2 regions of the Alteromonas sp. MmMcT2-2 genome follow, and region 1 is predicted to be linked to the other one. Evidence: predicted binding sites of a transcription regulator. Region 1 holds the regulator's gene; the other holds the start of a gene.
The links. Region 1 encodes sigma-54, which starts transcription at its own class of promoters, with help from an activator protein. Its sites were predicted from a motif close to GTTGGCACGNNNNTNGNNT; they were not measured.
Positions count from the first base shown of each region.

Region 2: MHM99_RS14105 (flagellar assembly protein T N-terminal domain-containing protein) is a predicted target of sigma-54. The motif match lies at 9,893-9,911, and genes of this name have one in related genera.

Region 1 covers NZ_JAKRFA010000008.1:58,253-74,001, forward strand. Annotated here, with positions in the region: gene MHM99_RS06865 (DegQ family serine endoprotease) at 1-1,096, shown strand, start outside; gene MHM99_RS06870 (trypsin-like peptidase domain-containing protein) at 1,516-2,586, shown strand; gene murA (UDP-N-acetylglucosamine 1-carboxyvinyltransferase) at 2,732-3,994, opposite strand; gene MHM99_RS06880 (BolA family protein) at 4,007-4,264, opposite strand; gene MHM99_RS06885 (STAS domain-containing protein) at 4,294-4,602, opposite strand; gene MHM99_RS06890 (ABC transporter substrate-binding protein) at 4,599-5,264, opposite strand; gene mlaD (outer membrane lipid asymmetry maintenance protein MlaD) at 5,383-5,856, opposite strand; gene mlaE (lipid asymmetry maintenance ABC transporter permease subunit MlaE) at 5,866-6,642, opposite strand; gene mlaF (phospholipid ABC transporter ATP-binding protein MlaF) at 6,639-7,439, opposite strand; gene MHM99_RS06910 (calcium/sodium antiporter) at 8,182-9,138, shown strand; gene MHM99_RS06915 (KpsF/GutQ family sugar-phosphate isomerase) at 9,141-10,121, shown strand; gene kdsC (3-deoxy-manno-octulosonate-8-phosphatase KdsC) at 10,122-10,670, shown strand; gene lptC (LPS export ABC transporter periplasmic protein LptC) at 10,667-11,245, shown strand; gene lptA (lipopolysaccharide transport periplasmic protein LptA) at 11,214-11,768, shown strand; gene lptB (LPS export ABC transporter ATP-binding protein) at 11,771-12,496, shown strand; gene MHM99_RS06940 (RNA polymerase factor sigma-54) at 12,570-14,051, shown strand; gene hpf (ribosome hibernation promoting factor) at 14,082-14,369, shown strand; gene ptsN (PTS IIA-like nitrogen regulatory protein PtsN) at 14,383-14,826, shown strand; gene rapZ (RNase adapter RapZ) at 14,911-15,749, shown strand, end outside.
Region 2 covers NZ_JAKRFA010000024.1:32,433-48,181, forward strand. Annotated here, with positions in the region: gene tadA (tRNA adenosine(34) deaminase TadA) at 1-519, shown strand, start outside; gene MHM99_RS14075 (hypothetical protein) at 621-776, opposite strand; gene mltF (membrane-bound lytic murein transglycosylase MltF) at 1,044-2,447, opposite strand; gene purL (phosphoribosylformylglycinamidine synthase) at 2,624-6,511, shown strand; gene MHM99_RS14090 (hypothetical protein) at 6,771-6,911, shown strand; gene smrA (DNA endonuclease SmrA) at 7,081-7,668, opposite strand; gene MHM99_RS21245 (hypothetical protein) at 7,830-7,955, opposite strand; tRNA gene MHM99_RS14100 (tRNA-Arg) at 8,088-8,162, opposite strand; gene MHM99_RS14105 (flagellar assembly protein T N-terminal domain-containing protein) at 8,647-9,828, opposite strand; gene MHM99_RS14110 (LPP20 family lipoprotein) at 10,149-10,634, shown strand; gene flgN (flagellar export chaperone FlgN) at 10,781-11,212, opposite strand; gene flgM (flagellar biosynthesis anti-sigma factor FlgM) at 11,252-11,581, opposite strand; gene flgA (flagellar basal body P-ring formation chaperone FlgA) at 11,684-12,400, opposite strand; gene MHM99_RS14130 (chemotaxis protein CheV) at 12,679-13,608, shown strand; gene MHM99_RS14135 (protein-glutamate O-methyltransferase CheR) at 13,624-14,454, shown strand; gene flgB (flagellar basal body rod protein FlgB) at 14,657-15,091, shown strand; gene flgC (flagellar basal body rod protein FlgC) at 15,094-15,516, shown strand; gene flgD (flagellar hook assembly protein FlgD) at 15,548-15,749, shown strand, end outside.

The sequences.
Region 1 (15,749 bases):
TGGTTCTGGTGTCATCATTGATGCCGATAAAGGTTATGTCGTTACCAACAACCACGTTGTTGATAATGCAGATGAAATCACTGTTAAGTTAACTGACGGTCGCGAGTTTAAGGCGAAAAAGCTAGGTTCAGATGAGCAAAGCGATATCGCGCTACTTAAAATTGAACCTGATGATTTAAAAGCGTTACCACTAGCCGATTCTGACGCGCTGCGCGTTGGTGATTTCGTAGTAGCCATTGGCAACCCATTCGGTCTATCACAAACCGTTACCTCAGGTATCGTTAGTGCTTTAGGTCGCTCAGGTTTAAACATTGGCGGTTATGAAGACTTCATTCAGACTGACGCGGCAATTAACCGAGGTAACTCAGGTGGCGCATTGGTCAACCTTCACGGTGAACTGGTTGGTATCAACACCGCTATTTTTGGTCCTAACGGCGGCAACGTCGGTATTGGGTTTGCTATTCCTGCCAATATGATGAAAAGCCTAATTGATCAAATTGCAGAATTTGGTGAAGTTCGCCGTGGCCTTCTAGGTATTTTAGGTAGCGATATTGACGCGGGCCTTGCCGAAGCCATGAATGCGGAAGTGAACATTGGTGCGTTCGTGAGCGAAGTGCAGCCAGACTCGGCTGCTGAAAAAGGTGGTCTGCAAGCCGGTGATATTATTACTGCCATTAATGGTCGTAAACTTCATAGCTTCCAAGAACTGCGCGCAAAAATTGCGAGTATGGGCGCGGGCGCTGAAGTTGAACTCACTGTTATGCGCAAAGGTAAGAAAATGAATGTAGACGTTGTATTAGATGACGCTACAGATACGACAGTGACGGCTGCTCAAATTCACCCAGCCCTAGAAGGTGCAACCCTGTCTAACGGCACGGACGATGCTGGTAATGCTGGTGTAGTGGTTTCTGATATCGAGCGTGGTGCGCCTGCGGCGCGAATTGGCCTTCAATCTGATGATGTGATAATTGGCGTTAACCGCGTACGTACGTCCACGGTTGCAGAGTTCAGAAATGCACTAGACGAGGCTAAAGGCGTTATCGCACTCAATGTAAAACGTGGAAACTCTACGCTTTATTTGGTAATCAGACAGTAGCAATGTAGCTCTTCAATTACATCCTCCGCTCAGACGCGTTGGTGTCCAAGCTGAGGGTTGGCATAAAAACGGTGCTTTATAAGCGCCGTTTTTGTTTTCAAATGATGACCGTTGAAAACAGTGTGCTCCTAGCTTCCTAACGGGGGTTCTTTACGGACTTCTCTAATAAGCCGCATTCTCGAACTACACCTATATCCGCGTGAATAAGGCTGTATGAACAGCATGAGAGGTTTTGAAGTACATGCTAGTGCAAATTGAGTTGCACAAAATTTGCGTTTCATTACGGTAGTTTATTAAATAAAGTGATATCCTTTGCCGTAAGATGATAATTTAAGAATGTTGCGCTTTAAGATTGTGAAGTAGTGCTGAGTTAACGGCACGTATTAATTAAGTGCGACAGATAACAAAAAGTGTGATTTGTGACTGGCCGCTCAATTTTTAACTTCTTACTAAAATCTGTATTTCTTGGCGTAGCTGTTGCTGCATTACTGTTAGTTTTCCTACCCGATCTTCGTCAAGGCAAAGGCCTTGCTCAAGGATTCTTTAACTCTCCCTCAGTAAGCGCTAGTCGCGAAAGCTATTTTACTGCCCTAAGCCGCTCTGCGCCTGCAGTAGTCAATATCTACAGCGTCAGTATTGAGAACGGCTCAGGCCTATTCAGAAATCAATCTCGTGGGCGCACCAATTTGGGTTCTGGCGTTATCATGACAGAAAATGGCTATTTGCTTACCTGTCACCACGTAGTTGCAGATGCAGATAGCATTTACGTAGCGGTTCAAGATGGACGTATTTTGGAAGCGCAAATTGTGGGCACCGACCCACTGACCGACCTTGCCGTGTTAAAAGTCACCGCTGATAACCTGCATATTATTCCTCAGGTATCGGAACCTGACACCCATGTGGGTGATGTGGTGATGGCGATTGGTAATCCTTTCGATCTGGGACAAACCATTACTCAAGGCATAGTAAGCAGAGCCGGACGAAACGGTCTATCTAATTATGTTGATTTCATTCAAACCGACGCAGTTTTGAACCAAGGTAACTCTGGTGGCGCGCTGGTAGATAGCAATGGTATTTTGCTGGGTATTACTAACGCCAACTTCCAGGTGCTAGATTCAAATAATCGCGCTCGCAATGTAGACGGCATTAACTTTGCCGTGCCTTACGAATTAGCTAAGCGAGTCATGGATGAAATTATCAGCAATGGACGTGTTGTTCGCGGGCAGCTTGGCTTTGTTGGCGGTGAAAACCGCAACCGACCAGGCATAGACGTTTCAGCAGTAGCTAAAGGCAGCCCTGCCGACATCGCGGGTATCCGCCCTGGCGACATCATAGTAGCCATAGACGGCGTACGTTTAGAGAGCGCATCAAAAACGTTAGATATGATTGCCGAAACCGAGCCCGGTACTGAACTTGAAATTGAGCTCAGCCGCGATGGGCGTTCAATTACTCTTACGGCAACGGTCGCAGAGCTTCGCGCTGGTCAATAAGTATTGTTGGAGCTGGCAGATTAGTTCGGCTGCCCAAGTTTAGAACGTGAAGATTTAATACCAGTCTGCATAGATATTAGACACAAAAAAAGCGCCAGATAGATATTCTATCTGGCGCTTTTTCGTAGAAGTGCGAAACCTTGAGTTATTCTTTCACTCTTTCAATGATGGCACCCAAGCCACCCAGCTTCTCTTCAATTGCTTCATAACCACGGTCTAAGTGATAAATGCGATTCACGTGAGTCTCACCTTCTGCGATGAGCCCAGCTATCACCAAGCTTGCCGACGCGCGCAGGTCAGTAGCCATTACTGGAGCTCCTTTAAGACTTGAGCTGCCTTTAGACACTGCTGAGTTCGCTTCTAACGCGATTTCTGCGCCCATACGTTGTAACTCTGGCACGTGCATGAAGCGGTTTTCAAAAATGGTTTCTGTAATTACGCCGGTGCCTTCGGCAACACAGTTCAAGGTAACAAACTGCGCCTGCATATCCGTAGGGAATGCTGGGTGTGGTGCGGTTTTAACTCGCACAGCCTGCGGTTTGCGCCCTTCCATGTCTAGCTCTATCCAGTCATCACCAGTGGTGATTTTAGCTCCGGCCTGCTCTAGCTTATCTAGCACCGCATCTAATGTATCTGGCGCCGCATGAGTACAGCGTATTTTCCCACCTGTCACAGCAGCTGCTACCAAGAAAGTGCCGGTTTCTATACGGTCAGGCAGTACTGCATAATCACAACCGGTTAAGGTTTCTACGCCTTCAATGGTAATTTTATCGCTTCCAGCACCGCTAATTTTCGCGCCCATCTGAATAAGACAATTCGCCAAATCAACAATTTCAGGTTCGCGTGCCGCGTTTTCAAGAATGGTTGTTCCGTCAGCCAGCGCCGCTGCCATCAGTAGGTTTTCAGTGGCACCCACGCTTACCATATCCATGAAAATACGCGCACCTTTCAGACGACCATCGACTTCGGCTCGAATATAGCCTTCGTCTACTTCAATCTTCGCGCCCATCTTTTCAAGGCCAGTTAAATGAAGATTTACCGGGCGCGCACCTATAGCACAGCCACCGGGCAAAGAGACATTCGCTTTTCCTTGCTTAGCTAACAGTGGGCCAAGTACCAAGATAGACGCACGCATAGTACGTACTAACTCATAGGACGCTGTAACGCTTTGTAGCGTACTCGCATCGATAACGATATCGTTAGGTGCGGGTAGTGCGACTTCAACACCTAATTCACGCAAAAGTGCCGTCGTAGTATTGATGTCACGAAGACGAGGAACGTTGGTGTAACGACAAGGAGAGTCGGTCAGCAAGCTTGTCATCAACAATGGCAAGGCCGCGTTTTTAGCGCCAGAGATGCGCACGGTACCGTTGAGCGCAGGGCCCTTTTTAATTACGAGTTTATCCACGTGCTACGCCTATTATTGAGGAATATTAAACTGGCGCTCACGCTCCCAGTCTTTTACTGAAAACGTCTTGATGGTAATTGCATGCATGCTGCCGTCTGCAATTTTATCAGCCAAAGGCGCATATACCGCTTGCTGGCGCTTCACACGGCTCATTTCATTAAAAGCATCGCTTACCGCAATAATATTAAAATGCGAACCTTCGCCCTTTACATGGACTTCGTGAAGGTCTAACGCATCTTTCAAGATTTTTTCAATTTCAGACAATTCCATAACTTACTTCTTAATTCGCTAACGGGTGTTTATTCTACGGGTAAAAAGCTATCTGCGTCGCTTATTTTAGCAAGCTTACGTAGCTTCTCTGGCATTTTATATAGGCTCATGCTAACACCATTTTGCTTTGCATCCCTAACGGCATTAATAAGCCAAGCCAAACCTGCACTGTCTGCGCGCTCAACGTCACTTAAATCAACAAGACATCTTTTATTGTTAATCAAGGTACTACGCTCATTTCCGTTCAAACTATCCCAGAAATTCTTCGACAGCGTTTCACGGTCAAGATGACCGTGAACCACTACATTGCCTTTGTCGTTTACCTCGAATAGGCTCACTCAGCCTCTCCTTCGATTTCGATTGGCTCGCCTTGCTTAAGCTCAACTGGCTTACCAATTTTGTCGCGCATTAGTGCGATAACTGCATCGATACCGTCTTGACGAAGGATTGATTCAAATTCGCTACGCTTGCTGTTTAGCATGCTGATGCCTTCAGCAACCATATCGTAGGCTTTCCACTCGTTCGTTTTACTATCTTTACGAACTTTAAAAGCAATTTTAATTTCAGGGCGGTTTGGGTCTTGAACCACTGCACGCACTGTTACTGATTTTTTATCATCAAAAGATGATTCAGGCTCAAAGATGACTTCTTGGTTGTCGTAGTAGCCCATTGCCACAGCGTAGGTTGTTACCAAATATTGACGAAATACGCTGATGTACTCGCCCATCTTCTCTTGAGGTACTGACTTAAAGTGTTTACCTAGTACCATAAAAGCAGCGAATTTGTAGTCGATATGAGGTACTAATTCTTCTTCCATAATAGTGCGTAGCATTTCAGGATCAGCTTTAATCGCTGCTTGGTTCGCTTTGATGCGCTCAAACGTGCGGTTTGCTACGTCTTGAACCAATTCATACGGGTTTTGTTCATTAACTTCTTGTGCATTCGCTATGCCCGCTACAGACATCATGAAGATGCCAAGTGCTACCATAAACTTTTTCAAAATTACTCTCCTAACTTAAAACTCTATTTAGCAGACCTGATGGCAATCCAATAAGTTTCATCACGCCGCTGGAATAATTTAACGACCTGGCAATATACGTCTGGCCGTAATACTGCGATTAGTCTTCGTCGCTTCCGCGATTAAATAAGAACTGACCAATGAGATCTTCAAGAACCAAAGCTGACTTAGTATCCTGAAGGTAATCGCCATTCTGTAAATTAGCGACACCGTCGAAAGAGAAGCCAGGTTGGAAGCCGACATACTGTTCGCCTAGCAAACCCGAGGTCAAAATAGACACAGAGCTGGTTTCTGGAAAGCCGTTGTATTCATTTAAAATTGACAGCTCAACCACTGGCGTAAAATCTTCTTGGTCTAGCGTAATCGATGACACACGGCCAACCGTTACCCCACCAACCTTTACTGCCGATCTCGGCTTTAAGCCGCCAATATTGTCGAATTTTGCGTATAACGTGTAGGTATCGCCTTCGGTGGCTACCGTTTGGTTTGCTACTTTCAGTGCCAATAACAACAACGCACCGATTGTAAGCATGACAAACACACCAACCATTACTTCCGTTTTATACTTACTCATTCCAATCCCCTACTCGATACCAAACATAAGGGCGGTTAGCACGAAGTCCAGCCCTAATACTGCTAATGATGAATAGACCACCGTTTCGGTAGTCGCTTTGCTGATCCCTTCCGATGTTGGAATAGAATCGTAACCTTTAAATATGGCAATCCACGTCACAACCAAGGCAAACACGAGGCTTTTTATTACGCCGTTTATGACATCCTGGTTCCAATCTACTGTCGATTGCATAATTGACCAGTAGCTGCCTGCATCAACGCCTAACCAATCAACACCCACTAAGTGGCCGCCTAAAATACCAATGGCACTGAAAATAATGGCAAGCATAGGCATCGCTAACATTCCCGCCCAAAAACGCGGTGCGACGATACGTCGTAGCGGGTCTACCGCCATCATCTCTAAACTACTCAGCTGCTCAGTAGCTTTCATTAAGCCTATTTCAGCTGTTAAGGCTGAGCCAGCTCGCCCAGCAAAAAGCAATGCGGTCACAACCGGACCAAGCTCTCTTAACAATGAAAGTGCGACCATGGGGCCTAAGCTACCTTCTGCGCCATAATCAACCAAAATGGTGTAGCCTTGTAGCGCCATTACCATGCCGATGAATAACCCCGACACCATAATAATGAGTAGCGACTGAACGCCCACTACATACAATTGCTTAATCACCAGCGGTACATTTTTAAGCCGAGGAACAGCGATTAACGCACCGAATAACATAAGAGCTGCTCGACCAACCGCAGTGACCTTCCCTATCGTTTTAGCGCCTATTGATTGGAAGAACTTCATTTATCTGCCCCCAAGAAGCTTGCTTTCAAATCAGGTGCAGGATAATGAAATGGTACCGGACCATCTGCTTTTCCTTTCAAGAACTGTTGGACTAATTCAGAGTCACTTTCTTTGATTTGCTGCGCCGTTCCTTCACCGATAACCCGCTTGTCAGCTAAGATATAAATATAATCGGCAATGGTCAGTACTTCAGTGACATCGTGAGTCACCACAATACTGGTTAGATTAAGTGCGTCGTTTAATTCACGAATAAGCTTAACCAGCACACCCATTGATATAGGATCTTGTCCGGCAAAGGGTTCGTCGTACATGATTAAATCTGGATCTAGTGCAATTGCCCTTGCCAAAGCAGCCCTGCGCGCCATACCACCAGACAATTCACTAGGCATTAACTGAGCTGCACCGCGCAATCCTACTGCCTGTAGCTTTAAAGCGACAATTGTCGCAATAACGTCTTCAGAAAGTTTTGTATGTTCGCGAAGTGGAAACGCCACGTTATCGAACACACTCATATCGGTAAAAAGCGCACCACTTTGAAAAAGCATGCTCATTCTACGACGTGTCTCATATAGCGTTTTTCTCGACATAGAAACAATCGAATCGCCGTCGAATCTAACGTCACCTTCATCTGGCGTTAACTGCCCGCCAATAAGGCGCAGCAGCGTGGTTTTACCTATACCACTTGGCCCCATTACCGCAGTAATTTTGCCTTTGGGTACCTTTAGCGATATCCCATCATAAATGATGCGATCAGCGCGCTTAAAGGTAAGGTTATCTACTTCAACTAAATGATCCATAGTTACTTAAATGTCGACCCCTGACGTTGGATTGAGAGCTTATAAAATAACGCGTTCAATCCACTTAGAAAATTTTAAAATTATAAGAGTAAGTGAGTATTCAATTTCTGTGCCTTCACTTGATCCACTCTTAAGGTTTACTGCACAGTTTACTTTATGAGCGCATAAAATCAAAAAAGTTTACTCTCCAGTGTACTTTTTTGAATTTCTATCGCCAGACACGGTATAGAACACCTTGTCTGGGCGGTGTAATTTAAGGGCATTGTACGCTTTTTCAAGCCCCTCGCCAAAGTCAAAAAGTTACAAGTTATGTTCGATTAAGACGAATATATACCAGTCCGTATAGATTATTACCCACGCAGCGAGAGTTAAAATGTTCGTAATCGCGGCGTGTTACCGCAGGTATAGTGGTTCTACATCAAGGTGACACAACAAAGAGTACGGACATTTTAAACTCGTGAGTGGGCAATTATCTATGCGGACTGGTATTCGGTATCTCACGCCCAAGTGCCCATCTAGTATCCTACAAGCCTCCCAAATCAATCCTAATACCATCCTATTTTGTTGTTTCTTAACTGAAACTGAATATGACGTCTTGTGTGTGTAAGTGCGACCTAATTTGCGTATTCAGCGGAAATTTACGTCAATTGACAGTATTTGGCGAAAATAAAACGCTGCGAGCATAGGCAAATGGCACTCTTTTTGCGACAATCTAGCGAAATACTTTCTATTACAGGTTGTTGTGCTTTTAAACATTGTCATTTTTCTTGTTGGGCTGATTGTACTGAGTTGGAGCGCTGACCGGTTTGTATATGGCGCCTCAGCATTAGCAAAAAACATCGGCATTTCTCCAATGATGATCGGACTAACGATTGTCGCTATGGGATCTTCGGCACCTGAAATTGTGGTTTCCGCCATAGCCTCCGCAAATGGCAATATGAACACCGCCGTGGGTAACGCGCTAGGTTCTAACATCACGAACATCGCGCTAGTTTTAGGTATAACCGCGCTAGTGAAACCATTGCTTGTTTCATCAACAACATTAAAGCGCGAGCTTCCAGCACTCCTTATCATCTCATTGATTGCTATTGGCTTTATGTTTGACGGTGAACTTAAGTCTTATGAAGGCATTATCCTACTAGGCCTGTTCATTTTCGTACTGGCAATGATGGCGTGGTTGTCGCTACAGGTAGATAAAGAAGACCCTCTGGTTGCGGAAACCGCAGATGAAATCCCCAAAGGCGTTTCAAATACGTCAGCCCTCATTTGGATTGGTGTAGGCCTTGTAATACTGCCATTAAGTGCTCACTTTTTGGTGAACTCAGCAGTAGAAATTGCCAGATACATGGGCATTTCGGATTTAGTTATCGGACTAACAATTATTGCATTTGGTACAAGTCTACCTGAACTAGCAGCAAGTGTTGCGGGTGTACTAAAAGGTGAAGACGATTTAGCACTGGGTAATATCATCGGGTCAAATATCTTCAACCTACTTGCCGTTCTTGGCATGCCCGGGTTAATCGCGCCAGGTATCCTGGACCCTGACGTTTACAACCGAGATATGTACGTAATGCTTGGTTTAACATTATTATTGTTCTTGTTCAGCTTCGATTTAATCGGCAAACGTACAATATCAAGAACAAATGGATTCATACTTCTGGCTTGCTTTATCGGCTATCAATTCTGGCTATTCGGATAATCATGAATACACAAACTCAGATGAACTATATCGACTCAGCGAAGCGCGTTATTGAAATTGAAACGCAAGCTATTGCTAATCTGGCAGAGCGCTTAAACAATGAATTTATCGCTGCCTGTAATATTCTCTTTGCCTGCAAGGGTAAAGTTGTCGTGAGTGGTATGGGAAAGTCTGGGCATATCGGAAATAAAATTGCCGCTACGCTTGCCAGTACAGGTACTCCTGCGTTTTTCATGCACCCTGGTGAAGCCAACCATGGCGACTTGGGCATGCTAAGCAAAGGCGATGTCTTACTCGCCATCTCTAATTCTGGCGAGACTAACGAACTCGTTAACTTATTGCCCGTAGTTAAACGCTTAGGCATACAGGTGGTCGCCATGACCAACAGTGCTTCCAGTTCATTAGGGCAACACGCAGATGTCGTGCTTGATATCAGCGTTGAAAAAGAAGCGTGTTCGCTAGGTCTTGCTCCTACGTCAAGCACAACCGCCACACTGGTTATGGGTGATGCGCTTGCGGTAGCACTGCTCGACCAAAAAGGTTTCACCTCAGATGACTTTGCGCTTTCGCACCCAGGCGGCAGTTTAGGCAGAAAACTTCTGCTTAAAGTTAGCGATATCATGCAAAGCGGCAGTGATATCCCCCTTGTCCATGCCAGTGCTTCTGTTGCTGACGCACTGCTGGAAATATCTAAAAAGGGGTTGGGTATGACAGGCGTGATAGCGGCAGACGGTACGCTGACAGGCGTCTTTACGGATGGCGACCTACGACGAATTCTCGATGCCCGCGTAGACGTACACAGTGCGACAGTAGAAGAAGTAATGACTAAAGGCGGCAAGACTACCACCGCAGGTCAGCTGGCTGTAGAAGCCCTGAATTTGATGGAAACCCATAAAATTAGTGCGTTAATGGTTACTGACGATAAGCGCAAACCTGTTGGGGCTTTTAACATGCATATGCTACTAAAAGCAGGAGTGCTTTAAATGACATCCACCTTGTACACGGAAATGAATGACTCGCTTTTCGCAAAACTAGCCAAGATAAAGTTGCTGGTATGCGACGTTGATGGTGTGTTCTCAGATGGCCGAATTTACTTAGGTAACGACGGTGAAGAACTTAAAGCATTCCATACCCGTGATGGATATGGTGTAAAAGCGCTAGTGAGCAATGGAGTGAATGTCGCGGTTATTACTGGACGTCGCTCTGCCATTGTTGAAAATAGAATGAAGGCACTGAATGTTGCACATATAATTCAAGGCGAAGAGAATAAAGCAGACGCGCTTAGCGACCTGATGAAACGCCTTGAGTTAAACACTGACGAAGTGGCTGCGGTAGGTGATGACATGCCAGATACGGGTATGTACAAGCACGTTGCGGTTAAAATTGCGGTTGCCGATGCCCATCCTTACGTAGCAAAACAAGCAAACTGGATTACGACCCTTCCCGGTGGGTTTGGCGCGGTCCGAGAAATATCGGATACCATTTTGCAGGCCAAAGGGGTAACAAATGAGATTTTTGGAGCTAGTGTATGAGCCTGTTTGGCTTTAATCGCTTAGGATTAAGTATATCGGCGCTATTTATTCTGGCGATGCTGATGTACATCCCTACGTGGATGGAAGAGCAGCCTGAAACGCAGGGGAATCGTGAAAACGATGCGCTAAAGCCCGCCTACAAAGCAAAAAATCTAACCACTACGCTGTACAATCAAGACGGTGAGTTAAATCACAAAGTATTTGCAGAGTCGATGGAGCATTACGACCAGCTTGGCTTTGTATTGTTTCAGCAACCTAAATACACCCTTTATACAGAAAACGCGTCATCACCATGGGTGGTAACCGCTGATGAAGGTACACTATACAATAACGAGCTAATCCAGCTGGAAAACCAAGTTAATATTGAGAACCAAACTGGCGATGACTTTGTCAGAAGTATATCGACCGAGTACATTCAAATTAATTTAGAAACCAAGCAAATGACATCTGACCAACCCGTTGAAATACTGGGCACCCAATATGTCATTTTAAGTAATGGGTTTAACGCGAATTTACGCACACAAGAATACGAGCTTTTAGATCATGTACAAACCACTTATTCCCCTAGCAACTAGTTTATTGCTTGCCATCGCTAGCGGTGCGGTACACGCCAGTGAAGATGATTTTTCGCAGCCCATAAAAATAGGCTCGAACACCCAGTTTATCGACGGTAAAAATAAAACTGCGTTGTACAAAGACGACGTACTCATAACTCAAGGCTCTTTGGTTATTGAAGCTGACGAAGTGGAAGTAATTGCCACTGACGGTGGTGGTCGTGAAATATTTATTGCTAGAGGAAAGCCGGCAAGCTATTCCCAGCAATTGGAAGACGGCACGCCCGTTTCGGCAAAAGCAAATGAAATACGCTATGAAGTGGTAAACCGAACGATTTCTCTTGCCGGAAACGCAGAGTTGAAACAAGACACCAGTAAAGTACAGGGTGACAACATCACGTTCGATATGATTACCGAGCAATTGCTAGCGACTGGCGGCGCAGGTAAGGATGGTGAGGGTCGAGTGACCACAGTATTCACACCTGAGACCATTCGCAAAACTTCGTCTAAGAAAGACAAAAAAGACAACGAGGGCAATGAATAGCAATGGCAACTTTGAGCGCTAAAAATCTTGCTAAGGCTTACAAGTCACGACAGGTTGTTCGAGATGTAAGTCTGTCTGTCTCAACGGGTCAAATTGTTGGTCTTCTTGGCCCAAATGGCGCTGGTAAGACCACCACATTCTACATGATTGTTGGTTTAGTGAATCTGGATAAAGGCAAGATTGAAATCGACAACAATGAGCTAACTCATCAGCCCATGCACGAGCGCGCACGCCGCGGAATTGGCTACCTACCGCAGGAAGCCTCTATTTTCAGAAAGCTCACAGTGCATGAAAATATCATGGCCATTTTGCAAACCCGTAAAGATTTAAATTCACAACAGCAAGAAGAAGAAGCAGATGCGCTACTTGATGAATTTAATATTAACCATATACGTAATAGTACGGGGATGAGTTTGTCAGGGGGCGAACGCCGTCGCGTTGAGATTGCCCGCGCTCTGGCAGCAAAACCGCAATTTATTTTGTTAGACGAACCATTTGCTGGTGTTGATCCAATATCAGTTAATGATATAAAGAAGATAATACAACATCTTCGCGATAGGGGTATTGGAATCCTTATCACGGACCATAACGTACGAGAGACATTGGATGTTTGTGAAAAGGCGTACATTGTGAGTCATGGCGAGCTTATTGCGCAAGGAACGGCGGAACAGGTTTTAAGTAATCAAAAAGTAAGGGATGTATACCTAGGCGAACAATTCAGGCTATAGTTAATGTAACCGAATTGTCATTTTTCAGTTTCGCTCTGGTATATTCAATTTAGAGCATTTAAATAAGACGTAGATGAAACCATCTTTACAGCTAAAATTTAGCCAACAACTTACCATGACACCACAGCTTCAGCAGGCCATTAAACTGCTGCAGCTTTCTACACTTGATCTTCAACAAGAGATCCAAGAAGCGCTCGATTCTAATCCGCTATTAGAAGTTGAAGAAGGTAACGACGAGCCGCAACTAGAAAAGAACAATATCGACAACGATGACAGCGGCTCTGAGGCCACTGCTTCTGCATCTAGTGACACACTAGAAGCCGGCGATGCACTTGAGAAAAACGATCTTCCCGATGAGCTGCCAATCGACAGCACATGGGACGAATACTACTCTGCTTCATCTTCGCCAGCTCCAGGTCCATCCAATGACGACGAGCAAATCTTCCAAGGTGAGACTACTGAAGATATTCAAGAGCACCTTCTTTGGCAAATGCGCCTTACCCATTTCTCGGATACCGATCGCGCAATCGCTACAGCAATCATCGACTCTATTGACGAGTCAGGTTATTTAACCGTTACCCTTGATGATATTTTAGAAGCGGTTAACGATGATGATATGGAAGAGCCGATTGAAATGGACGAAATAGAATGTGTGCTAAAGCGCATTCAGATGTTCGACCCTATTGGTTCTGGCTCACGCTCTCCACAAGAATGTTTGATGGTGCAATTGCGTCAATTTTCAGAAGACACACCGTGGCTTGCTGAAGCGAAGCAACTGATTGAAGAGTACTCTGACTTACTGAGCAGCAAAGACTATCGTACGCTTATGCGTAAAAGCCGATTGAAAGAAGATCAGCTACGCGAGGCAATGCGTTTACTGCAAACCTTGAATCCTCGCCCAGGTAGTGCTTTAGTTACTAAAGAGCCTGAGTACGTTATTCCTGATGTCTCAGTAACCAAGAAAAATGGCCGTTGGGTGGTTGAGCTGAACCCCGACAGTCTGCCTAAGTTAAGCGTAAATCAACAATACGCTGCAATGAGTCGCCGTGCCAAGAATAGTAGCGATTCACAGTTCATCCGCTCACACATGCAAGAGGCTAAGTGGTTCATAAAGAGCCTTGAATCTCGTAACGAAACCTTAATGAAGGTTGCAAACTGCATTGTGCAGCAGCAAATGGGCTTTTTTGAGCACGGCCCGGAAATGATGAAACCAATGGTGCTAAATGATGTCGCAGAAATGGTAGATATGCACGAATCCACTATTTCGCGAGTGACAACGCAAAAGTACATGCATACGCCACGTGGAATCTTCGAATTGAAGTATTTCTTCTCAAGCCATGTTGCAACAGAGTCTGGTGGTGAATGTTCATCTACAGCGATTCGTGCATTGATCAAGAAATTAGTGGCCGCAGAAAAGCCTAGCAAGCCGCTAAGTGATAGCAAGATTGCTTCATTGTTGGCCGAACAAGGCATTAAAGTTGCCCGGCGAACAATAGCAAAGTACCGGGAATCGTTGTCGATCCCGCCGTCGAACCAACGCAAAAGCCTTATTTAATCGGGCTTAATAATATAAGGAAGACGAAATATGCAAATCAACCTTACTGGTCATCATGTCGAAATCACCGACTCTTTGCGTAATTATGTCGATACGAAGTTCAGCAAACTTGAACGTCACTTTGATCACATTTCTAATGTGCATGTCATCCTGAACGTTGAAAAATTAAATCAAAAAGCCGAAGCGACCGTTCATTTAAGTGGCGCTGAAGTATTCGCATCCTCAGAAAATACCGACATGTATGCGGCGATTGACAGCATGGTTGATAAACTCGACCGGCAGGTAATCAAGCATAAGGAAAAACTGAAAAAACATTAGTAGTTAATTAAGCATGGATATACAAGCCATCGTAAGTCTGGACCGCACCGAGTGTGCGGTTCAGTGTAATAGTAAAAAGCGAATTCTTGAGATCATCGCTGATATCGCTGCCAAGCAAAACGAGAACATTGATCAGGCAACGGTACTCAACAGTTTGATGGCTCGAGAGCGTATGGGTAGTACAGGCATAGGCAATGGTATCGCCCTGCCCCACGGACGCCTGCCGGGCCTTGAGAAAGTGATTGCCATTGTTGTAACCAGCACGCCAGCAATCGACTTTGACGCCCTTGACGAGAAACCCGTAGACATCTTTTTTGCGCTACTCGTTCCCGAGGAACAGACCGAAGGACACCTTCAAACGCTGGCCACCGTGGCTGGTAAACTAAGCGACAAAGAAACGATTAAAGCAATACGTCGCGCAACGACAAGCGACGATATTCTATCTGCATTAAGTTAAACATTAAGCGCCTATTAACCGTTTAGTAGGCGCCTAATTCAACAACGCGTATGTGATAAAACCAGAATATTAGGGAGAAAGTAGGTGAAGCTGATAATAATCAGTGGTCGTTCGGGGTCTGGTAAGTCTGTCGCACTTCGCGCATTGGAAGATTTAGGTTATTACTGTGTTGATAATATCCCGGTAAACTTACTTCCCACCTTAACCCATACAGTTGTTGACGAGTACGATCAGGTTGCGGTAAGTATCGATGTGAGAAACTTACCTAAAAATCCTGACGATTTGGTAGAAATTCTAGACTACCTGCCTTCTTCGTGGTCGATGACCATTGTTTACATTGACGCGAGCGATGATGTACTAGTTAAGCGCTTCAGTGAAACCCGCCGCCTTCACCCTCTCGCCAAGCTTAATAAGTCGCTTTCAGAAGCCATTAAAGCCGAGTCTGCCCTACTTGCTCCTATTACAGAACGCGCAGATTTATATTTAGACACTGATAAGCTTACCATTCACCAACTGGCAGAGTTAATTCGAGAGCGTATCTTGGGTAAGAAAAGCTCACGCCTTGTGCTTGTGTTCGAGTCGTTTGGCTTTAAGCACGGTATTCCTAAAGATGCGGATTACGTTTTTGATGCCCGCTTTTTACCTAACCCCCACTGGGAGCCCGACCTTAAACATCTGACCGGATTAGATGCACCAGTAGAAGTATTTTTGGGGTCGCAGCCTGTAGTGACCAAGTTCATTTGGCAAATTCAGAATTTAATAACGACATGGCTGCCTCATTTAGAGCGCAATAACAGAAGTTATGTAACCGTAGCGATTGGCTGTACTGGTGGCCAACACCGTTCGGTTTATATCGCACAGACCCTGTCGAAAACCTTCAGTGAAATACACCCTGATGTACAAATTCGCCATAGAGAGCTGAA
Region 2 (15,749 bases), on a different contig from region 1:
GAAGACATCGCGACAGAAGAAGACATAATGTGGATGAGGCATGCGTTAACGCTTGCCGATAAGGCTGAGTCGATTGGTGAGGTGCCAGTCGGCGCCTGCGTAGTATTAAACGGTGAGCTTATCGGTGAAGGCTTCAATACGCCGATAACGGATAATGACCCATCTGCGCATGCAGAGCTACGCGCTGTTAAAGAAGCAGCAGCTGCGGTGCAAAACTACCGACTTATTGATGCTACGTTGTATGTGACATTAGAGCCCTGCTCTATGTGCGCAGGTATGCTGGTACATGCACGGGTAAAGCGGGTGGTGTTTGGCGCAAAGGATGCGAAGACAGGCGCTGCGGGCTCGGTCATGAACCTATTGCAACATCCTGCGCTTAATCATCAACTTGAGGTTGTATCTGGCGTATTAGCTGACGAATGTGCTAACAAATTGTCAGATTTTTTTCGCAAGCGCAGGAAAGAAATAAAGGCTGCCAAAAAGGCGAAAAGACTGCTAGAGGGGGATGCTTCAAACTAGTGTTTTATGGTACCGCTTGAAGATGTGCTTAGTAGAGTAATTCGCCTAATTGATTTATCGTTTGCAGGTTTAATCAGTGAACCCTAAAGCTTTATAGCTATTTAGCTAGGCGTACGGGTTAACTGAGTGAACATATCGCTGGTAACAAATAGCTTGCGGCGCTGAAGTACTTTTTGGTGACAACGCTTGAGCATAAGTCTGCGTCTGTTGTTGTTTTTCAATTTTATTCCTTTTTTCATAAATCGATTTTTTTTCATTTGTTCTCCTTTCTCGCGTTGTGGCCACTTTATGTTTTTCGTGACCACTTTTCTTCCTTCGTGCGCAGCTCTCTTTATTTGAACAAGTCTCACGTTATTCGAGAGATGTTGTCATTTAAGAGCTGCAGCTCTTCTAGAGCTTGTCATCGTTGAGAAAATAATTATTACTGAGAAAGTAAGTCAGTGTCTGACTAACTTCTTTTTAGGGTACAGTACAAAGATGACATCGAAATGACAGTTTTCAAGAGAGAAGCAAGGTGAACTGCGTCAAATTTTTCCTTGTTCGTCCAACCATACTAAGCTGTCATAATAACGACGAATATTTTCTACATACTGTAACGCTTCATCGCCTCTTGCATAGCCATAGCGAGTAGTACGGTAATATTTCTTTTGCCTAAGCTGTGGCAAGCGACGCTTTACATCTACCCAAAGGTCTGGATTGCCACCTTGTTGCTCGGTAAGAATGCGTGCGTCTTCTAAATGGCCCATACCGATATTATACGACGCCATAGCCATCCAGGTTCTATCTGGCTCGCTAATTCGCGCAGGTATGCGATTGAGCAAACTGGCAAAATAACGAGAGCCTCCGCGAATGCTTTGTTCAGGATCGGTTCTGTCATCTACGTTCCAGTCACTTGCCGTATCCATGGTGAGCATCATTAGACCGCGAACGCCAGTTCTTGAGATAGCGTCACTGTCCCAGTGACTTTCTTGATAACTCATGGCCGCAAGCAGTCGCCAGTCTAATTCACCTGCATACTGTTGAAATAAGGGTTTGTATTGGGCAAGTGCTGTCTCGGCGGCATAATTAAACGCACGACTGTCGACGTAATCAAACTGGCGAATATGGCCAAAGTACTTGTCTTCTAACACCGTAAACCAGCCTGACTGATGTACAGTACCAAAATATTCAATCAGCGCTGCTTTCACTGAGTCATCTTGATGTAATGGGAGTGCCCACGCCATCGGCATATCTTCATTAAGGGTTTTTGCCACGGCTAAGTTAGGATATCGCCTGCGCTGAAGGGCTAGACGGTTGCTGTCTGCTACCGTATAAGCAATGTCGCCATTGGCAACTTGTTGCAACAGTTCTTCGGAGTCAGAATCTTCGGTGGTAACAAGTTGGGTTTTTATTATTGGGCTTTCACCATCACTTGCTTGGTCGGTTACCTCGTCTAATAAATTAGACAGTAAGTGAGCTTGGCTGCTACCTGCCACAGTAACAATAGGGGCATCAAGTTCTAATAAGTCTCTAGGTCTCGATGTCCCTGCTTGGAAGACGAGCTCTTGTTGAACGTGTTGATAGGCTGGACCGTAAGCAAAACGACTTTTAAGTGAAGGCGTTACCGCATCGCCTGTCGCGACAATGTCCAGATTACCTTCTTCTAACTGTTCTAACATGACTTCATAGCTGTAGAAGGGGTAAAGGTCGAGCGTCACGCCAAGGTAATCGGCAAATCCTGCCAGCAGTTCATATTCAAAACCCTGCGGCCCCTCTGCGCCGTTATAAAATGTTCCTGCACCATAAACAGTTCCGACGCGGATCGACTCTCGTTCCAACAATGAAGAAAGGGCAGTGGGTACGGAAGGAACGCCACAACTCATAACAGCAATAGATAATATGATTATTAACTGTAGTTTTAATCGTTTTTTATAGTCTTGTGACTGCATAGACCTTTACTTGTTGTCATTAAACCATCTAAGTTTAAAAAAAAGTTCATGTAAGCGCGTTATGAGGTTACTTACTGCGCATAATTACTCTATAATCCGCGCCGAAATACTCATCAATCCAAGAGGCAACGCGTCGCATTGGTGGTCGTTGTTTCTAACAAACCAGGTAAATCAATATGTTGGTCCTTCGAGGCGCTCCTGCACTATCAGAGTTTAACCAAACTAAACTGATTGCAAAGCTGGGTCAATCCGGCGTTAGGGTTAAAAACCTATATAGCGAATATGTTCACCTAGTCGATTCCCAAGGTGACTTGTCTAAGCAGCAAATAGAGATACTCGAGAAGCTGCTCACTTACGGCCCCGCGAGGCAAGCACAAACCCCTTCTGGAACCTTCTTCCTCATTACTCCTCGCCCCGGCACCATCTCTCCCTGGTCTTCTAAAGCCACCGACATCGCTCACAACTGCAGCCTAAAAAATATCAACCGCATAGAACGTGGTTGTGCGTTTTATATAGAGACAGAAAACGCTGTGAGTGAAGATGATTTTGCGCTTATCGCTAGTTTCTTACACGACAGAATGACCGAATCAGTGTTCACCAATACTGATGAAGCTGCGGTACTCTTTTCACATACCGAAGCCAATACTTTTACCAGTGTAGATGTATTAGGCGAAGGCAAAGACGCGCTAGTTAATGCAAATGTGTCGTTAGGCCTTGCTTTAGCTGATGATGAGATTGACTACCTGTTTGATAGCTTTACTAAGCTAGGCAGAAACCCGACTGACGTTGAACTTTATATGTTTGCGCAAGCAAACTCTGAACACTGTCGCCACAAAATTTTTAACGCTAGCTGGACCATTGATGGCGAGGACCAAGAGAAGTCGCTGTTTAAAATGATCAAAAACACCTACGAGTTGTTACCTGATCACGTGTATTCAGCTTACAAAGATAACGCAGCGGTAATGGAAGGATGGCAAGCAGGTCGCTTCTTCCCGAACCCGCAGTCACACCAATACGAATACCATCATGAAAATATTGATATTTTGATGAAGGTAGAAACCCATAACCACCCAACGGCAATTTCACCTTTCCCAGGTGCGGCAACAGGCTCTGGTGGTGAAATTCGTGATGAAGGTGCTACTGGTCGTGGTTCAAAACCTAAAGCGGGTTTGGTTGGTTTTACCGTATCTAACTTGCGTATTCCTGGTGCTGAACAGCCGTGGGAATTCGAATACGGTAAGCCACAGCGTATTGTAAGCGCCCTTGATATTATGCTTGAAGGCCCACTAGGTGGCGCAGCGTTTAACAACGAATTTGGTCGCCCTGCGCTACTGGGTTATTTCCGTACCTTTGAACAAGAAATCAATAGCTTCAACGGTGTTGAAGTGCGCGGCTATCACAAACCTATTATGTTAGCTGGTGGTTTAGGTAATATTCGTCGCGAGCATATTGAAAAAGGTGAAATTACGGTAGGCGCTAAGCTTATTGTGCTTGGCGGCCCTGCAATGAACATTGGTCTTGGCGGCGGTGCCGCCTCATCAATGGCATCTGGCCAATCAAACGAAGACTTAGATTTTGCTTCAGTACAGCGAGACAACCCTGAAATGGAGCGCCGCTGTCAGGAAGTGATTGATGCATGTTGGCAGCTAGGGGATAACAACCCTATTCAGTTTATACACGATGTGGGCGCAGGTGGTCTTTCAAATGCACTGCCTGAGCTGGTTAATGACGGTGGCCGTGGCGGTAACTTTGAGCTTAGAAAAGTATTGTCAGATGAGCCAGGTATGACACCACTAGAGCTGTGGTGTAACGAATCCCAAGAGCGCTATGTTTTATCAGTCGCACCGGAAAATATGCCAGTGTTCGAAGCAATTTGTGCCCGCGAACGTGCGCCGTTTGCTGTGGTTGGTGAAGCCACTGCCGAGCAGCATCTTAATCTAAACGACAGTCAGTTTGACAATAAACCTATTGATATGCCGCTAGATGTACTTTTAGGCAAGCCGCCTAAAATGCACCGAAACGTAAGTTCAACCAAGGTAAGCTCGCCAGCACTAGATGAGGCAGATATTACACTAAGTGATGCAGCAAATCGCATTTTGTCTTTGCCTACCGTGGCAGAGAAAACCTTCCTTATTACCATTGGCGACCGCTCGGTTACCGGCCTTGTAAGTCGCGATCAAATGGTAGGCCCATGGCAGGTGCCAGTGGCAGATGTTGCAGTTACTGCAACAGCGTTTGACACCTACCACGGTGAAGCGATGTCGATGGGTGAGCGTACGCCTGTTGCGTTACTATCGCACGGCGCGTCTGCACGTCTTGCTGTGGGTGAAGCGTTAACCAATATTGCCGCAGCAAACATCGGCGATATTAAGCGCATTAAACTGTCTGCAAACTGGATGGCAGCAGCTGGACACCCAGGTGAAGACGCGGGTCTTTATGAAGCGGTTAAAGCAGTGGGTGAGGAGCTGTGCCCAGAACTAGGTTTAACCATTCCTGTGGGTAAAGACTCAATGTCGATGAAAACCGCATGGAATGACAACGGTGAAGATAAAGCGGTGACTTCTCCGCTATCACTCGTTATATCAGCCTTTGGCGCAGTAAAAGATATTCGCAAAACCCTAACGCCTCAGCTACGTACAGACAAAGGCGCAAGCCGCTTGTTACTACTCGATTTGGGCGAAGGGAAAAATCGCTTGGGAGCTAGCTGCCTGGCACAAGTCTATACTCAGCTTGGTGATAGCCCAGCAGATGTGGTCTCTGCAACTCGCCTTAAAGCCTTCTTTGACGCAATGCAGACGTTAATTGAAAAAGGCTTGGTGTGTGCTTATCACGACCGTTCAGACGGTGGCCTGTTTACCACCGTTGCTGAAATGGCCTTTGCTGGTAAAACAGGTGTAAGCATTAACCTTGATAGCCTAGTTGGAAACGACATTGCCGTATTGTTCACTGAAGAACTCGGTGGCGTAATCCAAGTGCTTGAAAGCGATATGGATGCCGTTAACGCAGCACTGACTGAATTCGGTTTAACTGAATTGACTCACGATATCGGTACGCTTAATAGCACCGACATGATTGAGTTTAGTCGCGGTGGCGTTGCTGTACTTGCAGATAGCCGCGTATCAATGCGTACAACGTGGGCACAAACCACGTTTGAAATGCAGAAACTGCGTGATAACCCTGAGTGTGCTGAACAAGAACACGCGGCAAAGCAAGATGCTGCCGACCCCGGTTTGCATGCTGCGTTGTCTTATGATGTAAACGAAGACGTTGCAGCACCCTATATTGCCAAAGGCGTTAAGCCAAAAGTGGCGATATTAAGAGAGCAGGGCGTTAACTCGCATCTAGAAATGGCGGCTGCATTTACCCGTGCAGGCTTCGACGCTATCGATGTGCACATGAGTGACGTGTTGGCAGGTCGTATTACCCTTGAACAGTTTGCGGGCCTTGCGGCTTGTGGCGGTTTCTCTTACGGCGATGTATTAGGTGCAGGTGAAGGTTGGGCGAAATCTATATTGTTTAACAGCCTGGCTCGCGATCAGTTTGAAAGCTTCTTCAACCGTAACGACACGTTCAGCTTAGGTGTATGTAACGGTTGTCAGATGCTATCTAACCTGAAATCACTGATTCCTGGTACTGAGCACTGGCCACACTTTGTTACTAACCAATCAGCGCGATTTGAAGCCCGTGTTGCAATGGTCGAAGTGATGAAGTCTAAGTCTGTGCTGCTTGATGGCATGGCAGGTTCGCGTATGCCTATTGCTGTGTCGCACGGTGAAGGTCAGGCTGAATTTGCCAATGACAACGCGCTGTCACAAGTAGGCGCGCAGGTGGCGATGCGTTATGTAGACAACTACAGCAAGCCGACCATGCAATATCCGGCAAACCCGAATGGTTCACCGCAGGGGATCACAGGCTTAACTTCACAGGACGGGCGAAGCACTATCATGATGCCGCACCCTGAACGTGTATTCAGAGCCGTGGCAAACTCGTGGCGTCCAGACGATTGGCAAGAAGATGGTGCGTGGATGCGTATCTTCAGAAATGCCCGTAAATTTGTTGGGTAACAAAGCACGGTTAGTTCGATAAAAACAGGGGGAAACCCCTGTTTATCTTTCGAAAAAATACTGTTTAATATACGTTGATACCATAAATAGGTGTCAAAGCTTTGGCAAAGTGTCAAAAATTTGATTTTTGCCCTTGTCATCAGTTTGTCACTGATCTATTGTAATGTAAGCAAGGAATGCGATTAGGTTACAGGAGTTGAGTTAGGGTTGTACCAGTGAAAGGCATGTGCCAGCTGGTTTAAATAATAAGAGACGACCGATGAATCGTTCTTCTAAAGGGTTTGGCTTAACCGGAGTGGCTGTAGCTGTGGTGCTGATGTTCGTAACTGCTGTTTTTAGCACATCTGCGAAGTCTGCCGAAGCTCCAACAACGCTAAGTGTGCAGTCTTCAGTTAAGTAGTCTGAAAGAAAAATTCTAACGCCCGTATCAAGTTGCTTGATACGGGCGTTAATCATTAGGGAGTAATAAAAACGTTCAGCATATAGCGCTTCATGAAAAAGCCTAAAAGTTACACCTAAAGACAAGTCCAAAAAGGCAAAGCTGACTCAACGAGTTCTTGCCTCTCATTTTATCCTTTCTTATTTTTTTCTCTGTTAATTAATTTCTGCTGCGGATGCTTTTTCAAAAGCACATATGTAGCACCAAAGCCTCCGTGCATGGGTTGAGCCGTATGGTAGGCAATGACTTCGTCTAGTTCTCTTAGCCAATGGTTAACATAACTTTTTTTCAAAGCGGGAAAGGGTTTGCTATTTTCACCTGTTCCATGTTTTATGAGCAGTACACGAACCCCGCGTTCGTGACTAGATTTAATGGTGCTATAAATCAGGTCTCGGCTTTGTTCTAAGGTTTTCCCTGAAAGTGTTACGTTGGCCTCTAGAGGGTATTTACCAAGGCGAAGTTTTTTAAAAACGCCGTCTTGAATACCTGGCTGCTGGAAGTGTATGAAATCATCAGGAGGTACCGGCTTCACGCCTTCCATGCTCAGTGGGTTAGCGAGTTTTTCGCGGACGCTTAACTGCCTAGCCGCTCGTTTTTGTTTTTCAGCGAGCGCCTTTACAGGATCGTGTAATAAAGCCTTATCATCTGAAGCGATTGGTTTTACATCTTGCATTTCTGCAAAAAACGAATCGATATCGTCGTTTTCAAATTGGCTCATATTAATCCCCGTATAAGCTACTTCTCTATCTTTTATACGCTATTTCAGCCCCGATGGTCTATGGAGCATAACCGCTTGATATATCACCGGTCGCAACGAATAGCAGCACCGCCGATTGCAGTGTAATTATAAAGTGGGGATTAAATTCCAAAAATCATCGTTTAGTAAATGGCACCAGGTTCCGCTAAAGCTTCAATAGCATCCCATTCTTCTTCAGAAAATGGGCACTGCTCAGCTGTTTCGGCACAACTATCAGCGTTATCAGGTGGGGGGAAATCGAAAGTCATAATGCTCTCCTGTTTTGAAGAGTATTACTTAAATTGGCTAAATTACAACCAAAGTATAATGAATTCTTCAATATTACAGGCGACGGTGTGTATAAGCATCTTTACTAAAAAGCAGAACCGTTGCGCAATTAATGGCGTCCCCAGCTGGAATCGAACCAACATCTAAGCCTTAGGAGGGCCTTGTTTTATCCATTAAACTATGGGGACCTAATGCGTAGGGAGTTTTATTATACGGAGTTCGGGAAAATACGAAACCCTTTGTCAACGAGGTGCAGCGCTATGAGAAGAATGTCTCTGTCATTGACGTGAAAGTAATGAGCCCATGGCCTGGTTTTCTAATGCATATAAAAAGCCCTCGTAGATACGAGGGCTTTGGCTATGGTCAGCGTATTTTTAAATATCAAAGTGCACCGCTAGTCTCGTAAATCTAAAGAGCAGTGTATGGGGATTGTTCAATTTGTTAATTTTATATGCCGCTGTTGGACAAAACAGCATGTTTTGTTGAACAAATTCCCTATGATAGTTTGGATTCTTACAAAAACGAATTGAAGCAAAATATTATAGATACGCTTTATTCAATGCTTGAAGTAATTGATATTCGATACCTTTCCAAAGGCAATTAATTCACTTAGATGACGAAAGTACTATATAAACTGGGAACTCTAAACTGTTTAAGGCAGATCGAGAAAGACTATTTTTTTACTACAAAATCGTGTTCTTGAATGTTTGCGATAATTCCTGCACCTTCGTTTACTACTAGAGACGAATTACCGTAGGCACTACTCACTACAAATTTGCCAGGATATAGCGAGTACTGTAAGTATTTACGGCCACGGTTATCGACAATCTCTTTAGCTTGATAAAGGTATAGTTCATCTTTTTCAGAAATGCCATTGTCTCTGCCTAACGATACAGAAATTTTATCGCCGGCAACATTAATCACTCTGCCTGTCATTGGCTGGCATGCAGTGGCTTCTTTTATGTCTTCAATCGCTTCTGCTATTGTCGCGTTGACGGTTTGCCCATAAAGCGACTGCCAAAATTTCGTCGAAAACTCATCAACATCTTCGAATCTGTCGAATGTCCATTCTCCTTGGTTCTGATAAGACTTAGTCAACAACAGGCCTCCATTAATGCCGTCATAGACTTGAATGGTCATAGCAAAGGAGCGTCGAGAAGTACCTTCACGCCACGGTGTAAAAACCGAAGCCTCTTCCCGTGTCACGCTTAAATCATCTATTATGCCCACCAGCACAAATTGAGTATTACTTTGCGCTGAAAGCGTGCGTACATTTTGGTCAGTATATCGACTGTCAAATTTTGCAGTATGTGGCGCGATATAGATAATATCTAGGTTTTCAGTTTTATTTCGCATGGCCTGCGCTAGCTGCTGGGTGAATGAAGCATCGAAATTGGGAATATTACCCTGTGTTAGTTGTGCTCTGTTACGTACCCTGAAATGTGTGGTAGCGAAATGTTTTTGGTCATTTTGTGCGGCACACACTTTTTCTCTTGGAAAAATATCAGCGCGAATACTTACCGTAATCACATCGTCGCTATAAACTTCATCAACTAGTTCCAGTTGTTCAACTTCGCCGGTAGAGCGAATGGTCATCTCTTCATTTTTAAGAAGACCATTTGTAAGCTTGGCGACACTATGAACTGATGCGCCTGCAAAAAGCATGGCTTGCTTAAGTGCCTCTTGGGTAGCCGCATGTCTGGCAGTTTCCTTATCACCATTTCGCACCACAGCCTGTCCTATAGCCTCGTACCACACGGCATTTGCTTGCCCAACGAAAAATGCAAACAGGCAAGTTACCGCCACGACAGCATTTAAAATAGTTACCAGCGTTGTTTTGCTAATATGTCGCACCGCACACCTCTGGAGGTTTTTGTCTAACTGCGCTATGCAAAGCGCCCGGTTTATAAGGCTAAGCATGCGAAAAGAGTGCCAGTTGATGTGGTTTCGTCGCCATTAAATCAATCGGGCGCATATCTTGCACATATCTTGCAACGCGTATCTTGCTAAAGGTTTGTAAAAAGCGTCAGTTTAGAGTAAAAAGCGTCAGTTTAGATATGTCAAAATCTGCTACCGCGAGTATGGCAGTATCTCGTAGTTACAAGGCGGCCACCGACGAGAGCAGCGTAACTACACATTTAATTTTATTAATAATGTAATTTGGAAATGAAACTATGTGCTTGAAAAAAATACATAAATCAAAATCGCTGCTGCTGTCTTGCTTTCTTGGTTTAGCAATAAGCACTGGTGGATGCGGCATTATTGATAAACACGTTGAGTGGGAAACAATAGAACCAGAAAGCTATCCCGTGCTCAAGGCGGTAGGCTATGCGCCGATTTCTTCTCAGCATGGCGAAAGCGACAGCATGAAGCTTATAATGGCGATGAAAGCGTCAAAATTAGATGCATACCGAGAGCTCACTGAACAAGTCTATGGTCAAAAAATTGAAGGCAATCAGTCTCTGTCTCACTTGGTTATAGATAGCGAAACATTGCGAGCATCTGTAGAGGGGGTCATTAGAGGCGCTGAAGTCGTAAAAGCCTATCCGGTAGGTGAAGATACATACGTCACCGAACTCGCTTTAGATATGCAGCAGGTTTACGATATATATCTGTCGACCGCAAAACCGCGCCGAGTAAAGGATGTTAAGTATTATTAAACGATAGCGAAAGGGGTGTTTGCGCAAGTGGCTGTATCGTGAAGTCTTAAAACATGCGCAAATACACAGAGGTATAATTTACTTTTACCGGTTAAGGCTTAATGGTTAAAGCTCGCTGAGTGAGGTTTACTGAAATCGCAAAAAAATTAGGCGCTCACTCCCGACCCTAAAGTCCCGCCTTTCGGCTTTCCTTTTTTGTCATAGGTGAGCGATTCTTTGGCACGAACTTCCATCATCAAGTTACGTAAGTGTGTGAGGCGTAGCTGTCCTTGCTCTACGGCTTTTTGATTGACCTGCGTGCGGTATTTGCAATCGTCCAGAAGTTTCTTTGCATTAGCCATTAATGCATCATCTTCTTCTGACATTGAGCCTTGATCGCTAATTGTGCGCTCAATGCTTCCATCGAGAGCCTGAATAGACGTTAACAGTGCTGTCTTTTCGTCTAACAAATTCATTAAAGATTCGGCGTCTCGCGAACTGATAAGTTGCAATTCTTTTTCAAGCAATACGGCAAGTGAAGACAGTTGCTCCACTTGCTTTATTAGTGCTTGTGTCAATTGGCTTGCTTGTTCAGTCACGTTAGCTCTCTTCTGGTTAGTTACGAGTTTTGTCGCTCACTATTTAGCGCCAAAAATCTCACCTTCTAGTTTTGCAATCTTGTTGGCAAGCACTTCAGGATTAACTTTATACTCGCCACTTTGAATCGCTCGCTTAAGGCGATCGACTTTATCTTGGTTCACAGGCGCTTCCGAACCTTTCTTCTGAACCTGGTTGAGCTGCTGAGCAGATTGCGTCAACGATACAGAATCCTGACGCGGAACTGATGCGGTTTGCGCAGCCTGTGTTGATGCCTGCTGTGGAGATTGCTGCGTTTGGTTTTGCTGCGCAACCTTTCCATTATCAACGGGTGTTTTCGGTAACCCATTGTTTATATTGTTAATTGCCATAATTAGTCCTCACTACTTTTTCGCCTCTGTAAAGTGTATCGGCCTTTTGGCTAATTTCTTTAGCTAAATTGTGAACAAAAAAGTAGGTATTCGCTACCTCGTTTATAAGTGTATCACGACTTCTTCAGGGCTTGCGACTCTTGCTATCACCGCCTTTTGGCTACTGGCATTAATTACCTTAATATTGTCACCAACGACACCGTCTTGCTGAGCGATTCCGGCTGTTTTCACTTCCATACCTGCTACCTCAGCAGTTATGGTAATTCTGTCGCCTTTGCACACAAAGCATAGCATATTTGACTGTATAGCTTGTCCGTCAGTCACTCGGCGTTTTATTCTAGCCCCAATAAGCGCTTCTAGCTCAGTAAATGCGGTATGGCGTAATCGTCTTACATCAACTTTTGCCAGAGACAGATTCGATGATGTCAGTACGGTTCCTGGACTTATTGCGCCTTGAGTGACAACAATTTCTTTGGTACGCGTTACTTGCCCGCTGGTAAAAAGGTACCATTCATTGTTTCTGCAGCTCACTCTAACTGAAATATACGATTGGCTCAGCGCTTCTTGCGACGCATTGTATTCGAACCCAGTTGGGCAGTCAGGAATATTTATCCTATCGTCTATCTTCACAATAGATACATCAATGCTAGTATCCTGCGTATTATCAGCAAGTTGATTTATTAGGTATTGTTTTGCACCTTCTTCAACCTGTTTGTGATTGGTTTGTGTCGCCAAGCAGTTCATAGAAAGCACACTGAAAACGGTCAATGACAGTAATCGTGTGAATGTAAGGCGCGTTTTGGCGTTCATATTTTTCATCATGACTTTTCGTGTTCAGTTTACAAGTTATTGACTATGCTTAATACGGCCGGTTTGCTTAGTGCAAATAAATAACAGCCAAAGTAAATCCATAAGGTTTACAAGCACGAGCGTCAACGCAGGATCATTTATTAAGTTAAGGTATAAACCCTTACTACAGACTGAAAAATGCTATTTAGTGTCATTTTTCTGTCGTTTGACCTGCAAAAATTTAGTGATATTGTCTATCTTTATCATAAGAGGCAATGATCATGCCCAGTATTACTTAGAGGTGACCTATGTCGGGGATTTTAGATTCAGTAAACCAGCGCACGCAGCTTGTTGGGCAGAATCGCTTAGAGTTGCTGCTGTTTAGACTGAACGGCCGCCAACGCTTTGGAATTAACGTTTTTAAAGTGCGGGAAGTGCTTCAGTGTCCTCCGCTAACAGCAATGCCGAAATTAAACCCGTTGGTTCGTGGTGTGGCGCACATCCGTGGTCAAACCATATCGGTCATTGATTTAAGTATGGCAACACGCGGCCGTAAAATTGAAGATCTCTCTAATGCCTTTATTGTCATTGCGGAATATAACCGTTCAGTTCAGGGCTTTTTGGTGGGTGCCGTAGAGCGTATTATCAACACCAATTGGGATGCGATCATGCCGCCACCTCAAGGCACCGGCAGAGCAAGCTATTTAACGGCGGTGACTGAAGTTGAAAATGAACTTATTGAAATTCTAGACGTTGAGAAAATTTTAAATGAAATTTCTCCGTTGAATGCCGAAGTAAGTTCAGAGGTGGCAGAAGGTCTGACAACCGAAGGCCAAGAAAACAAAATTATCTTTATTGCAGATGACTCTGCGGTAGCGCGAAACCAAGTTAAAAAGGCGCTTACTTCACTGGGTCTTGAGATTGAGCTCGCTAAAAACGGTCTTGAAGCCTTAAATAGATTGAAAGAAATTGCGGAAGAGTACGGCGATGTAACGAACCGTGTAGGCGTGCTGGTCTCAGATATCGAGATGCCTGAAATGGACGGCTATACACTAACCGCCGAAATTAAAAATACGCCTGAACTTCAAAAGCTTCATGTTGTATTGCATACGTCGCTCAGTGGTGTCTTCAACCAAGCTATGGTGCAAAAAGTAGGGGCTGATGACTTTATCGCGAAATTCCACCCCGATGAACTTGCTACCGCGGTACAAAAGTGGCTAATGGCTGAGTGCGAATAACGGAGCAAGATAGGATTGGCTAATAAAGACGTTTCGCCAGCAAGTTACCTCAAGTTTAGAGAGTTTTTGGAAAAGCAATGCGGCATAGTATTAGGTGATAATAAACAATACCTGGTGCGCAGCCGTTTAGCTTCATTACTCTATAAGCATAAGTATGAGTCTGTTGACGAACTGATTGACGTGGTTGTGAAAGGGTTCGACAGAACTTTACTACAGAACGTTATTGACGCAATGACCACAAACGAAACGTTGTGGTTTCGAGACAACTATCCCTTCGATTTACTTGTAAAAGAGTTACTACCAACACTATCGGCAAAAAATCAGAAGCTTCGCATATGGAGTGCCGCTTGTTCGTCTGGACAAGAGCCTTATTCTATTGCGATGTCTGTACTTGAATATCAGCGCCAAAGGCCAGGTGCATTAAGAGCGGGTGTTGAGATTGTTGCTACTGATTTATCGTCAGAAATGTTGCAAAAGTGCGAGTTAGGTATTTATGACGAACTGTCCCTTGCAAGGGGATTGTCTCCTCAAAGGAGACAGGCCTTTTTCCAGCAAAATGATAGCGGGCTTATGCAGGTAAAACCCGACGTTCGCCGGATGGTAAGCTTTAGAAGTCTAAATTTACTTTCGAGCTATGCAGCACTTGGCCGTTTTGATATCGTTTTTTGCCGTAATGTTTTGATTTATTTCTCGGCCGAAGTAAAACAACGCATCCTGCAACAAATTGCCGGACAGCTGCAGCCTCAGGGTGTGCTTTTCCTTGGCGCCTCTGAATCAATCAGCGCTGCAAGTGATACCTACAGCATGGTTAAGTGCCACCCTGGCCTTTACTATCAAAAAAAATGATCTAACTTATCGGCCTGATAACTAATACTTTTTTTATGATCAGGCCGAGACTTTTGACTTACACCCTCCGTCAAAATCTCATTATGGCATTTGCCTTGCTAACTATTTCTACAAATGACAGTAAAACGCCAAGATTCGATATTTAATTGTCCGCTTACATTGTCACCACGAAACAAATTTTTAGTATGTCAGAGGTCATGTTATGGCTATTAATCTAGATAAGCTGGTTGGCTTTCATGAGTCAGCACTCACTATACGCACAGAGCGTATGGAAGTGATTTCTGGAAATCTAGCGAACGCAAACACGCCTGGTTATAAAGCGCGGGACATTGATTTTAATAAAGCAATGCAGTCGGCTATGCGAGAAGCATCTGGTGGTACAGCCAATCACGCTTCTTCAGGAATGGTGCGGACAAATGATCGCCACTTAAGCGGCAATTCTACGTCAGTAGCGGCAAACTTTGACATGCAATACCGCATCCCAACACAACCAGACACTGGCGACGGGAATACGGTTGAAGTTCAAGCGGAAAGAAATCGGTTTTTAGACAATGGATTGCGCTACCAAGCCAGCCTAGAGTTTTTGAACGGAAAAATTAAAGGCATGAAAAAAGCGCTTAGCTCAGGAGGTCAGTAGTCATGAGTTTATTTAATGTAATGCAAATTTCGAGTACGGGTATGGAGGCGGAGAATGTACGCCTTAATACTACGGCAAGTAATATTGCCAATGCTAACTCGGTTAGCAGCAGCTATGACGAAACATACCGAGCTCGCCATCCAGTTTTCGCTACGGCGTTGCAAGATGCAATGCGCGATCAGTCAAAAGGTGCAGGTGTTCAAGTAAAGGGGATTGTAGAAAGTGATGCTCCTTTGCAAGTGGAGTATTCACCTAACAATCCGATGGCAGATGAAAACGGCTACATCTATAAACCCAACGTGAACATTGTGGAAGAGATGGCGAATATGATGTCAGCGTCCAAAGCGTATGAAACTAACGTACAGGTTGCGGACACCACAAAGCGTATTTTCCGTCGCGTACTGCAGCTAGGTCAAGGGCAGTAACTTGCCGCTTGAATAATGTGAGGATTACTCAGTGAATACCATAAACAATACTGGCTTAAATACTGATCTGTATTGGCAAGAGGAAACCGTCAAAATAGCTGACGGCACCGAGCAGCAGTTAACCCAGGAAGATTTCTTCTCAATGTTAACTGAGCAGTTAGCCAATCAGGATCCCACTGCACCCGTTGATAACGATCAAATGGTAGCGCAGATGACATCATTTACGATGGCCG